Regions from separate parts of the Marinococcus halophilus genome, predicted to be linked through region 1. Evidence: riboswitches for the same ligand, from Rfam matches in the RefSeq annotation. Region 1 holds a riboswitch; the other holds the start of a gene.
What was found. Region 1 has a riboswitch for thiamine pyrophosphate ahead of B5066_RS05635 (thiamine phosphate synthase). Riboswitches for the same ligand answer to the same signal wherever they lie in the genome.

Region 1 (5,986 bases):
AGGGACGCCCCGCCGCTGGCTTCCGGAGCTGGACAGATAGAAAAGCAGAGGAGCCTTGCTCAACCGCGACAGGTACTTCCCAGACGTGCAGGGCAGCCTGCTGCCCGAAACCGGCTGGAAAGTAACCCCGAGCGGTTAGGCTTCGGAGCTGGACAGAGAAAAGCGGAGAATAGATGTTAATCGAACCGCCCCTCCTCCGAACGCCTGAGACTGAACAAAATCCGGAAAAGATTCACTTTTCAAAAGAGAATTTTTCCGGATCTTCAGCCACTGCAATTAGTATATTATGTTCCTCCAGCTGTTCGCTCAGGTCACGCGCTTCTTTATCGCTATAGCCCAGCTTTGTTAAGCGTTCATAAATATCGGAGGCCCCGTGGCGGAAAAACTGTTTTACGAATTCCACCGGACTTGTAGCGTCTGCTTCTGTATCACTTACTTTTAGTTCTTTCGCAGTCGCCTTTTCCGCTTCAAGAGCTAAAGCATAAATCTGTTCTCTTTGAACACCCTGCATTTTCAATTTATCTACAGCCTTCTGTGCTTCTTCTACAGTCGAAAAAATACGAGCGGTAGGCAATAGTTCCCCCTCCTTGCAAGGAATATTACCACTCCGCCCGTAAAATGAAACAAGGAATATTTATCCTCCAATGTATCTCTGATACAACGATCTAGCTTCCACTTCCCCGGAGACCCCGTGAATGATGGCCCTTCCATCTTTAAAGAGCACCAGCCGCTTGTTTTCAATATTTAACACCAGCAGATGCTGATTCGCTTTGGAAAGGTGCTTTTTATGAGCGTCCGCTGTACGCTCGAGTGACACCTGCATGTCCGGAAGAGGCTTCACTTGTACGGCATCCCTGCCGCACAACGTCTCTGCCTTGCTTCTCCCACTCCATGCGAGCGCTGGATACGTTGGCGATTCTCCGCAGGAGGGACAATGAACATCCTGAAGCGAGTCTACACGAATGGAAGAACTCTCGTTCGACCATACATCAAACGACCACAGCGTTCCGCGTAGCTGTTTAAAGGAATGAGTAAGCAGCTTCATCGCTTCGGTCACCTGCGTGGCGCTCACAAATTGGACAGCCGGGGCAATAATTCCCATCGTGTCACACGTTTCACCTTCCATCGGAATGCCCTTCATCAGGCAGCGCAGGCACGGCCCTTCTTCCGGTGTCACTGTATAGCTTAGTCCGTATGCCCCCACACAGGCTCCGTAAATCCAGGGAATCCGGTGCTTCAACGCTGTATCATTAATCATCAGCCTCGTCTCCATATTATCGAGTCCGTCAATAATAAGGTCTGCAGGCAGACAGTTTTCAAGCACGGCCGGATCTGCTTCGCCGACAATTATATCAATGACTGCGTTACTCCGGATATCGAGCAGCCGTCTTTTCGCTGCCTCCGCTTTCGGTGTATACGCTGCTGCGTCCGCTTCTGTATACAACTGCTGGCGCTGCAGGTTGCTTACCTCTACATAATCCCGGTCGATTAGCGTTAATTTCCCGATCCCCGCACGCACGAGGCTTTCAGCTGTTAAACTCCCTAGAGCTCCGGCCCCTATCACTATTACATGGGACTCCTCCAGCTTTTTCTGTCCACTCCGCCCGATTCCATGAAATAACCGCTGCCGGGAGAAACGTTCTTCTGTATTCAAATGCTGAGGCCTCCTAGAGGGCTGCTTGCCTGTGCATAAAATTTCTTATCAATTCTTCCTGCCTCTGCACCAAGAGTACCGGCTCTTATGGCCAGTTTCATCGCTTCAGCCATTTTTACAGGGTCGCCTGCTCCTGAAACCGCTGTGTTTAAAAGGATACCGTCAGCCCCAAGCTCCATGGCGTAAGATGCGTCCTTCGGGCTCCCTATGCCTGCGTCCACAATAACCGGCACCTTTGCCTGTTCGATAATATGCGAAAGATTGTATGGGTTGATGATCCCGAGCCCCGTTCCTATAGGAGAGGCTCCTGGCATAACTGCATGAACCCCGGTTTCCTGAAGCTTTCTTGCAAGCACTACGTCGTCGGACGTATAGGCGAGAACCGTAAACCCTTCGTTAAGAAGCTGTTCCGAAGCCCGGAGCGTTTCCACCGGGTCCGGTAGAAGTGTTTTGTCACAGCCAATTACTTCTACTTTGATCATGTCACACATATTGGCCGCTTCCGCCAGCTTAGCTGTCCGGACCGCCTCTTCCGCTGTTTTGGCTCCGGCAGTATTTGGGAGAAGCCTGTACTTTGAAACATCCATCTGCTCAAATGGGTCCGGCTGACTGCTGTCAAATAAGTTCATTCTACGGACAGCAAAGGTCAATACTTCAGTTTCTGATGCTTCTACCGCCTGCAGCTGGGTTTTTGCGTCTTTATACTTTCCCGTACCGAGAAATAGATGTGAGTTAAATGTCATACTGCCAATGTTAAGCATTCGTTCATCCGCCTCCTACAAAATGAATGATTTCGATTCTGTCCCCGTCCTTCAAACCTTCTTCCTTGTGCAGTTCTTCCATCACAATAATCCCGTTTCGCTCCACCACCGTCTTCTTATGGGCTACTTGAAGCTCTTCCAGTAACTCGGCTACGGTTTGACTGTTCTCAATATTCTGTATTTGACCGTTAAGCGTGATTTGCATGAATGACTCCTCCTTTTCGTATTTTCGGATCCACGGCGAACAGCTGCTTCCAGTCTTCGCGAACGCTTTCCCTTTCAATCCGGGCAGCCATCCAGCTCCCACTCCGTGCTGAAAGAAGGATACCGTTTCTATAATGCCCGGTCATCACCCACAGGCCTTTGCTTGTTCTTCCCATATACGGCAGCCCGTCGCCTGTCTGCGGCCGGACACCGCTCCAGAATCTTTCAATCCCTGCATGCTTTAATCCCGGCACTAAATGCACGGCTGCTTTCATGAGCTTCTGCATTGAGGCTACAGTGACTTCCGTACTCGCGTCTTCAGGCTTCTCTGTAGCTCCGATAAAAATTTCTCCGTCCTTTTTAGGAACAATATACACTTCCGGAGTGTGCAGGGTATGCTCCAAAGCAGCGTCCGGTAAGCGTACAGACAAGCATTCGCCTTTCACCGGATAGAGGCTGAATTCCCTCTCATCCAACAGACGGGCTCCGGCACTTCCTCCCGTAAAAACAACTTCATCTGCTTTGATGCTGCCTTCGCTTGTTTTCACTCCACAGACCCGGCCGTCAGCTTCTAAGAGCTGATCGACTGCGGTATTTTCCCGAATCACCGTTCCGTTGGCCTCCGCTGCCCTGGCAAGGGCCAATGTCCATTCATAGGCCCGGAGCTGCCCGTCTTTCGGTATAGACCAGGCCCCGTGGATGTGTTCAGAAAGCGCTGGCTCTTTGCTTCGCGTCTCCCGTGCTGAAAGCCATTTCGCGCCATAGCTGTGGCCTGATAACCGTTGATACTTTTCTGCTTCCGTTTTGTTCCATACCGGCTTCAGCATGCCATTATTTACGTAAGAAACGTCCATTCCACTGAGCGCTTCCACCTCCGGGACCAGTTCAGCAAACATAGCCCTGCTTTCGAGCGCAAATTCCTGAAAAAGATCTGAACCCTCCCACTCGGACTGCGCCCCAAGCATTCCGGCAGCCGCTTTCGAAGCACCGGCAGCTATGGAAGCTTTTTCGATTATCATAACGCGGCGGCCGCGTCTGCTTAACTGGTATGCAAGGGAACATCCCTGGACCCCCGCCCCAATAATAAGAACTTCAGTATCAACTTTCATTACTATCACTCCTTACCCTGGCCCGAAGCTGCTCTGCTGCCTCCCCGGGACGATCTCTTTCGTACAAAGCTGCGATGGCCGCTATCCCGGAGGCTCCGTTTTCTATGCACTCCTCCGCGTTTTCAGAAGTGATGCCCCCAATAGCAATTACGGGAATACGAACGCTTGTTACGGCTGCTTTCAGCGCCCCGAGCCCGCGCGGAGCCTTTCCGGGCTTGCTGCCTGAAGCAAAAACATGGCCAAAATAAAGCCAGGATGCTTCCTGTCGCTCACTTCTTTTCGCTGCCTCTGCGGAGTGCACAGACTGGCCCCAGCGCCCGTCAGCCGGGAAGTCTGTACGGCGCTCGGGCAGATGAGCGCCGGCCAGCTGATAAGCAGCAGCAAGCTCCGGCTCGTCATTTATTATAAGCTTCCCGGGACTTACTCCTTCTTCCAACGCCAGCTTCACAGCTGTTTCTTTTTCCTGCTTCGTCCACTCCGGTGCCCGTATATGCACATAATCAACGACGTCTGCCAGCTCCCTCGTCTTCCCCCACCACTCAGCCACCGGGATATCCGGCGGCGACACTGCGTGAATGCATGGCTTCGTCTTTTTATCCATAAAAAAGCCTCCTTCCAGAAGGAAGGAGGCTGCCTGTTAAAAGGTTCAACATGGCTGCTTCCCTCCGCTGGCTCTCCAGATCAGGTTCAAAGGGTTCCGGATCTTTCTCCGGTCTCAGCCTCAGCAGGCACCCCCAGCAAATATATATTTCCCCACAAAAAACCCCGCTTTCGTTAGAAAGCGGGGGGAGATAGTCGTATCAGCATCTCTTCCCCACTTCCCTCCGCTGGTATAATCCAGATCAGGTTCAAAGGGATCAGCTTTACGCCGTCTCAGCCAACAGGCACCCCTAGTGGTTCGATATTACTTATATCATAACGCGCTGCTTCGCTGCCGTCAATTTATCCCCAATCTTTAAACCTGAAAAATCGACAGTACTACCCATAAAGAAGGGACGCTTAAAATAGTCGTTACCAGCGTAATACCTGAAACGAGCTGGGGGTTGGAATCAAACTGTACCGAAATCATCGCCATAGTTGCTGCACTCGGCATCGCTGTAGAAACAACAAGCACAGTAGTAAGCGTGTCATTAGTCTGAAGCAATAACGCAATCAAATAAGCAAGCGCCGGAGCGAATACGAGTCGTAAAAACGTTCCAGCGCTCACGAGCTTCCAATCCATGCTTTTTACAGATATACGTGCAAGCTGCATACCCAGAATAATCATAACCACCGGAATCGCTGCACTGGCAAGCATATCAAGGGCTTCATAGTAGGTCGCCCCGATCGGTATCCCGGTCAGCTGAAAAAGGACGCCTGCGAGCAGGGCGTAAAATACCGGCATCCGCAGTACTGTGCGAAACGCATCGGCCGCATCCATATTGGCGCTGTTTGCAATATAGACGCCGACAGTGTTCATCAGCATCGTCTGGATGACCATAAAAACAATCGAATAGGCAAAGGCTGTATCACCGAAAGCAAAAGAAATCAAGGGAGCACCGTAATTGCCCGCATTCATAAATACGGTGGAAAGCATCATGCCGGTTTCATTTGCTTTTGGCCATTTGCGCAAGTAAGCCGCCAGTTTGATCACGCCGGTCATTACCGCTAAAAACACCACGGAAAACAGAGCCATCGACAGCATGTCGCTGTTCAATTCCCTTTCATAAAACGTCCGGAAAACAAGCGCGGGCGTTAATACATAGAGAGCGACAGCTGACACCGGCCGAATGTCCACTGCCTGCCTTTTCTGCAGCAAATAGCCAATCGTAAATATTAAAATGATTGGGACCAATACATTGATCAGCACACCCATGCAGAGCCCTTCCTTCTTTCTTTAAATTTAATACACTTTAACGCCGGCCCTTTTCTGTCAGTAATCGTGCCGGAGCATCTGCTTTAAAACACGCTTCTCTTTACGTGATACAAGAATATACAAATAATCACCAGCCTGGATTACTGTCTCACCAATCGGCGTGACCAGCTCATCATCCCGGACAATTGCGCTGATAAGCGCAGAGGTGGGAAATTCAATGCTTTGAAGCGTCTGGCCGACGATCGGCGTCGCTTCATTCGTTTGAAATTCCATAATTTCTGCGTTCGCTTTTCCGAGGGAGACAAGCTCCAGAGAATGAGTAGGGGCTTCCCGGAGGGGGCCGGATAAATGAAGCCATTTTGCTAACGGAGCGATGGTCGCGCCCTGGATCAGCGCGGATGTG
Region 2 (5,986 bases), on a different contig from region 1:
GCCAAGAAGTGCGGCCACTGCTTCACGGCTTACCGGATCGAGCTGGGAGAGCGGTTCATCCAAAATCCAGATCTCCGGATTCACAGCAGCTATGCAGGACACAGCTATTTTTTGCTTCATCCCTCCGGAAAGCATGTCAATACGGGCGTCAATACAAGAAAGCATGCCTGTGAACTGCAAGGCTTCAAGCATCCGGCCTTCGATATCCTCCGCAGGTACGCGCAGGTTCTCAAGCGTAAATACAAGCTCTTCCCGCACTGTCGGCATGCAGAATTGGGTATCGGGATCCTGGAACAACAGAGCCGCCTCTCTGGCAGCCTCTGTAATGCATTTCACCGCTGGATTTTCTCCGAATACGTTCAATTCACCAGACACTTCTGCCTCTACTGAGCGCGGAAGAATTCCCTGAAGGGCCAGTGCCAACGTACTTTTACCCGAGCCGCTCGGGCCGAGCAGCAGCACGTTTTCCCCAGTACGTATTTCAGCCGAAAAACCCTCTACCGAAGGCTCAGCGTAAGGATATGCAATGGTTACATTCTCTGCATAAATCATACAGCGTTCCTCTGCTGCCCTTCCCGACGCTGGCGGCCAAGAGCAAAGCGGTCGAGAACGCCTGTTTTTACCAGGGCGTCTGTAAAGCTTTTCCCTGCCCACCCGGCTAAAAGAGCACCGCTTATAAGCATGGTTACCAGCATAAATACAACAACAGAACCTGCGTACTGACTGAATCCATAAAGAATATACTGGGTTAAAAATGCAGCAGACGTCCCTGCCATTCCGGCAAGCATTAATACCGGCAGACGAAAGATTCGGTAGAAAAACATGGCAAAAATAATTTCTGCGGCAATCCCCTGCGTGAAGCCGAGAACGAGCACTGCTCCCGCGCTCACAGACCCGGCCATAACTTCAGTGCCAGCCGCAATAAGCTCTGCCAGCAGCGCCGCTCCTGGTTTTTGAATGATATAGGCGCATATTACCGGAGCGAGGATCCAGAAGCCTGCCATCAGTCCGCCCCCAACTGGCCCGAGGACGCCCGTAACAATTTGTCCGAGCAGTACCCAAAGAAGATAAAGGACACCAAGAACAGCTGAAATAAATGAGATAACGACGATATCCCTGAGGTTTAAGCGTTTGTTTATCATTAAGCTTTTTTTCCGTCTGTTAATGTTCTGGCAAAGGGCCAGTCTTTTGCATGATACGCGTCCTCAAAAAACATATACTCGAGCTGGCACCCTTCCATAAATAACGTCCGCCAACGCTGCTTTTCTTCTTCTGTAGCTGTTTCTGCCAGTTCATCAAGGCGGTCAATATATTTGTACATTTCCCGCTCTTCACGGTCTCCGTAGAAACGAATCCAGTCGTTAAACGGATGGTCCTCGTTCGGATTCACTTCTTTCATCAGCCTTTCACCCACATACAAATACACCCACGGGCAGGCGAGCGTTACCGCAATCACATCGCCAAGTGTGCCCTTTTCAGCATGGTGCAGCATATGAAGCACATAATGCTGGGAAGCCGGGGCAAGCGCGTAGCCCTGCAATTCTTCATAAGCCACTCCCGCCTGCGCACATAAATTATGGTGCGGGTGCGTTTCACTGTTTAACACAAAATCAATGGTATCTTTAAACATGATCATGTCTTCTCTGGACGTGCATTTTGTTATCCCAATTGCTTTTGTCTTGATCATGGCATTTAAGTATTCAAAATCCTGCTTCACGTAATGGATAAGAGCTTCTTTTGGGACATCACCTTTCCCGATGCCCTGCACAAATGGATTTTCCCAGCAGGCTTCAAAAATGTGCTCTGTGTCCTGCCATAAAAGCTCTGAAAATTTCATTGTTACTTCCTCCTTTAAATTAGGAGGGAACCACTACGGGCAGTAAAGACCAATGGAGCAAAAAAAGCCACTCCATTGGTGGAGTGGCTTCGAATAAACGTCCGCTATTATAAAGCTGCTGCTTCTGATATAGACGTATTCTACCGTCTCCACTTTCCTACGCTGGCCTTAACCAGATCAGGTTCAAAGGGATTAAGGATAGTCCTTATCTCAGCCGTTACCGGCACCCCTAGCGGATTCCCTATTAAGTTGTCTACACTGTATCACATTATTTCAGAAAGTCAAAGCCCCATTTTGCCTTTACAAAATATGACGTTAACGTTAAGGTTATATCATGAAACTTAACAGGAGGGTGATGCATGCTGTACAAAATTGAAGAAGCCGCTCAAACCACAGGCTTAACGAAACGTGCAATACGTTATTATGAACAAATTGGTCTTATATCAGCACCAGAGCGTACAGAAAAAGGAACCAGAGTGTACGATGACCAGGATATTGAACGTCTGCAGAATGTAGTAACCGCAAAGGAGGTTCTTGGGTTTTCTCTTCAGGAGCTGCAGCAGTATCTCGATTTGAAAGAGCAGGTAAAAACAGTCTATAGCCACTACCAGTCGGTACAGGAAACGACGATGCAGCACGAGGATTTGAAACAAATTTCTGATAGCCTTCAGGCCCAGATTGATATGCTCGACCAAAAAATCAACCAGATGACAACGTTTAAAACGGAAATGGAAAATCTGAAAAACCAAGCTGACAACGTATTATCTTCATTCAATAAGGAGAAGTGACTGCTTTATGAATATTCAAACCAGGGCACGGTGGATTACGATCTTCGCCACATTTTTAGCTTTTATGGGTATCGGCGTCGTGGACCCCGTCCTTCCTTCCATCGCGGCTTCTATCGGTGCTTCTCACTGGCAGGTGGAGCTGCTTTTTACGTCCTATATTTTAGTGATGGCCTGCATGATGATTCCTGCCGGGATCCTTTCGAGCCGGTTTGGTGATAAACGGCTGATGAGCGCCGGGCTTTTGATCGTTACAGCCTTCGCCCTGCTTTGCAGTGTGGCGGGAGGCATTACTGAACTGGCCCTTTTTCGCGGCGGCTGGGGGCTTGGCAACGCTATGTTTTTCGCCACTGCTATGACCCTGTTAATCGCTCTCTCGAGGAGCGTGGAAACAGCGGTAGGTATGTATGAGGCGGCAATTGGCCTGGGCCTCGCCGGCGGTCCGCTTGTAGGCGGCCTTCTCGGGGATCTATCCTGGCGTGCTCCTTTTTTTGGTACAAGTCTTTTAATGCTTATCGCTTTTATTTTAGTTATCTTTTTCGTCCATCCGCCCGCTCCTAAAAAAGCTAAAGCTACGGCTGGATGGCAGGAGCTTCGTCATCTTTTTACACACGGGCCGTTCATTAAGGGTGCGCTTGCCGGCATGTTTTATTATTATGGTTTTTTTGTCGTGCTTGCTTACTCCCCTTTAATTTTATCTTTAACTTCTATTCAAATCGGTCTCGTCTTTTTTGGATGGGGATTATGCCTGGCCTTCGGCTCGGCTGTTTTATCGAGAAGGCTTGAGAGGCGGTTTACTCCTGTGAAATTACTGCCGTTCACCCTCTCTGCTTTTATTTTAACGCTTTTAGGATTGTTTTTTGCGTCCTCCTCAGTATTAATGATTATGTTCATCGTACTTTCAGGATTATTTTCCGGCCTGAATAATTCTTTATTTACCAGCCATGTAATGGAGCATTCGCCTTACGAGCGCAGTATTTCTTCTGGAGCATATAATTTCCTTCGCTGGCTTGGCGCTGCTTTTGCACCGGTCATGTCGGGATTAATCGGTAATTCATTATCAGCCCATCTTCCATACCTGGTCGCCGGTGTTCTTGGCGCAGCAGCTTTATTGTTTATTGGATGGAGCAGAACAGATCTGCAAACCGAACAGACCGAAGCTCCAAAAGCATAAAAAAATCCCTGCAGATATTTCTGCAGGGATTTTTTTATGCCCGGTTGGCTACAGTCGTTGTTTCCTGATAAAAGCGTTCAAATTCGGCTACGACATTATCGAGAAAATCAATTGTGCCCTGGTCCGTTAAGTTTCCGTTTTCGTCCATTTTTTCATGCACAGCTCCAATAAGCACTTCATTTCCGGGAAGTACTTTTGCACTCATGCCCGGAGCGCTCAAAATCTGGCGCAGATGCATCTGCGCTTTCACGGTGCCCAGGCCGCCAAGAGAAGCTCCCACCAGCATGGTTGGTTTGCCGGCAAAGTCGTAATCGACCCGGGAATTCCAATCCAGAGCATTTTTAAGCACGCCGGAAATTGAACCATTGTATTCCGGAGTTGCAATAAGTACGGCGTCCGCTTCACGTACAGAACGCTTGTACTCCTGCACATAGTCCGGAGCATTGCTTTCCTCGTCCTGATCATAGTGCGGAAGATCGCGGATATCTAAAATATCAATATCCATGATGTCGCCGTAACGGTCCTGCATGTACTCCACTAATTTTCCGTTAAAGGATTCCTGACGGATACTTCCTACAATAGCTGCTACTTTCATTTGATCTTTCATCCTTTCGTGTTGAACTTCATTTATATATCATACACACACGTTACCGGCTGTTTCAAGTTATCTGCTTACTTTTTGTAAGTGCCTGATGCAGAGCTGTATCCTTTTCCTGTACACGCGTGTGCCAGTATTCTCTGTCCCAGTCGGCAAGCTGTTCATCTTCGACAGCCCGCTCCATATAAAAGGAAAATGATTCCACTTCTTTTAACACAGACGAATCTCCCGTTTTCACGAGCATCGTCAGTGCTTCCATGCAGGCTGCCATCACCGAGATATCTTCCCGGCCGTACAGTCTGATCTGGTAAAAGCTTTTGTATAAATACTCTCTAAAGGGCTTTACAGGCATAAACAACCTCAGTTCATCCTGCTTGTCGACAAAGTACTGATCATTTCTGTGTTCATGACTGAGTTCGGAGAGCAGTGCCCCAATACGGTTTATACAATTGGCTGCTGTATGTGGATCATTAATCGCCGGAGAAATGGCCCGCAGCGCTATCTCTACAATTTTCTGCATGGAGAATTCAATATCCTGAACATTGCTTCTCTCTTCTCCTACTAATACAAAACCTCTTAATATTTTTGGGGATAAACTTTGCTTTGACCAGTAGCGAAATAATGGCTCGCCCTGATGAACATAAGCTCCTACCTGAAACAAGCATTCGACGACGGCTTCCTCCTGCCTGGCCCAGGCAATCAGTTCAGGCATCTTCACCATATTGGTGTATCCCGACCGTTCAGCATGAACGATTGTTTCTTCATCGTTCCGGAAATTGCCGTTCCATTCGCTGAAGCTGTTTACTCCAGAATATGTATATGCATCCTGGATCACCCTCGAGGCATCGGACCGTATGTGGCTGATCAGATGATTGACCTGCAGCCACTGGGTGGAGTGATAAATAAAGATTATAAAAAAGGCCAGACAGCCAAGCGCCACAAAAACTGTCAGCATAGGCATCAAAATTTGGTTATTACCTTCGCTTGAAAAAAGCAGCATGTTTACCAGGGTGAACAATACCCCAAATGTAAACACCCCGAGCGTATGCTGTGTCGTCGGGCTTTTCATAAAATCCTGCAGGGCTCTTGGCGTGAACTGTGTAGCGTACGTTGTCAAAACAACCATAATCGAAGAAAAACTGATAGTGGTCAGCGTCAATAATGCAGTAACCAACGCGCTGTACAGGGAAGTAGCGGTGTTATTTTCTACGAGCAGCATAGAAGGCACATTGTTGTACACAGGCCGCAGCAGCTGCTGGTCCATAATAGAAGTACCTATTACTATAATTAAACTAAGAATGCCGTAGCAGCCTGGAACGAACCAAAACTTGTCCCTGACCTTTACATACCATTTCTGCTGCTTCATGATTTTCCTCCATTTCTATCGTGCAATTCCGCAATTATAAAGGAAATCACCAAACAATGCATTTCTTGTATGAATGTTTTACAATGGTATTTGATACTGAATAAAAGGAGACAGACGATGGTAACGTTGAAGACAGAACGAGAAATTGAGCTTATGCACGAAGCTGGGAAGATTCTTGCCGCCTGCCATAAAGAAATCGCCAAAATGGTCAAACCAGGCGTCACCA

Region 2: another riboswitch for thiamine pyrophosphate. It lies ahead of tenA (thiaminase II); the one in region 1 lies ahead of B5066_RS05635 (thiamine phosphate synthase).

What each region holds. Positions count from the first base shown of each region.
Region 1 is NZ_FVZD01000005.1:652,841-658,826, reverse strand. It holds gene B5066_RS05660 (general stress protein) at 233-574, opposite strand; gene B5066_RS05655 (ThiF family adenylyltransferase) at 635-1,654, opposite strand; gene B5066_RS05650 (thiazole synthase) at 1,651-2,415, opposite strand; gene thiS (sulfur carrier protein ThiS) at 2,420-2,620, opposite strand; gene thiO (glycine oxidase ThiO) at 2,604-3,728, opposite strand; gene B5066_RS05635 (thiamine phosphate synthase) at 3,718-4,329, opposite strand; TPP riboswitch at 4,372-4,474, opposite strand; TPP riboswitch at 4,531-4,630, opposite strand; gene B5066_RS05630 (AEC family transporter) at 4,684-5,583, opposite strand; gene B5066_RS05625 (potassium/proton antiporter) at 5,641-5,986, opposite strand, start outside.
Region 2 is NZ_FVZD01000006.1:932,417-938,402, reverse strand. It holds gene B5066_RS10845 (ABC transporter ATP-binding protein) at 1-552, opposite strand, end outside; gene B5066_RS10840 (ECF transporter S component) at 549-1,142, opposite strand; gene tenA (thiaminase II) at 1,142-1,837, opposite strand; TPP riboswitch at 1,975-2,078, opposite strand; gene B5066_RS10830 (MerR family transcriptional regulator) at 2,197-2,625, shown strand; gene B5066_RS10825 (MFS transporter) at 2,633-3,796, shown strand; gene B5066_RS10820 (NADPH-dependent FMN reductase) at 3,831-4,391, opposite strand; gene B5066_RS10815 (DUF2254 domain-containing protein) at 4,456-5,760, opposite strand; gene map (type I methionyl aminopeptidase) at 5,878-5,986, shown strand, end outside.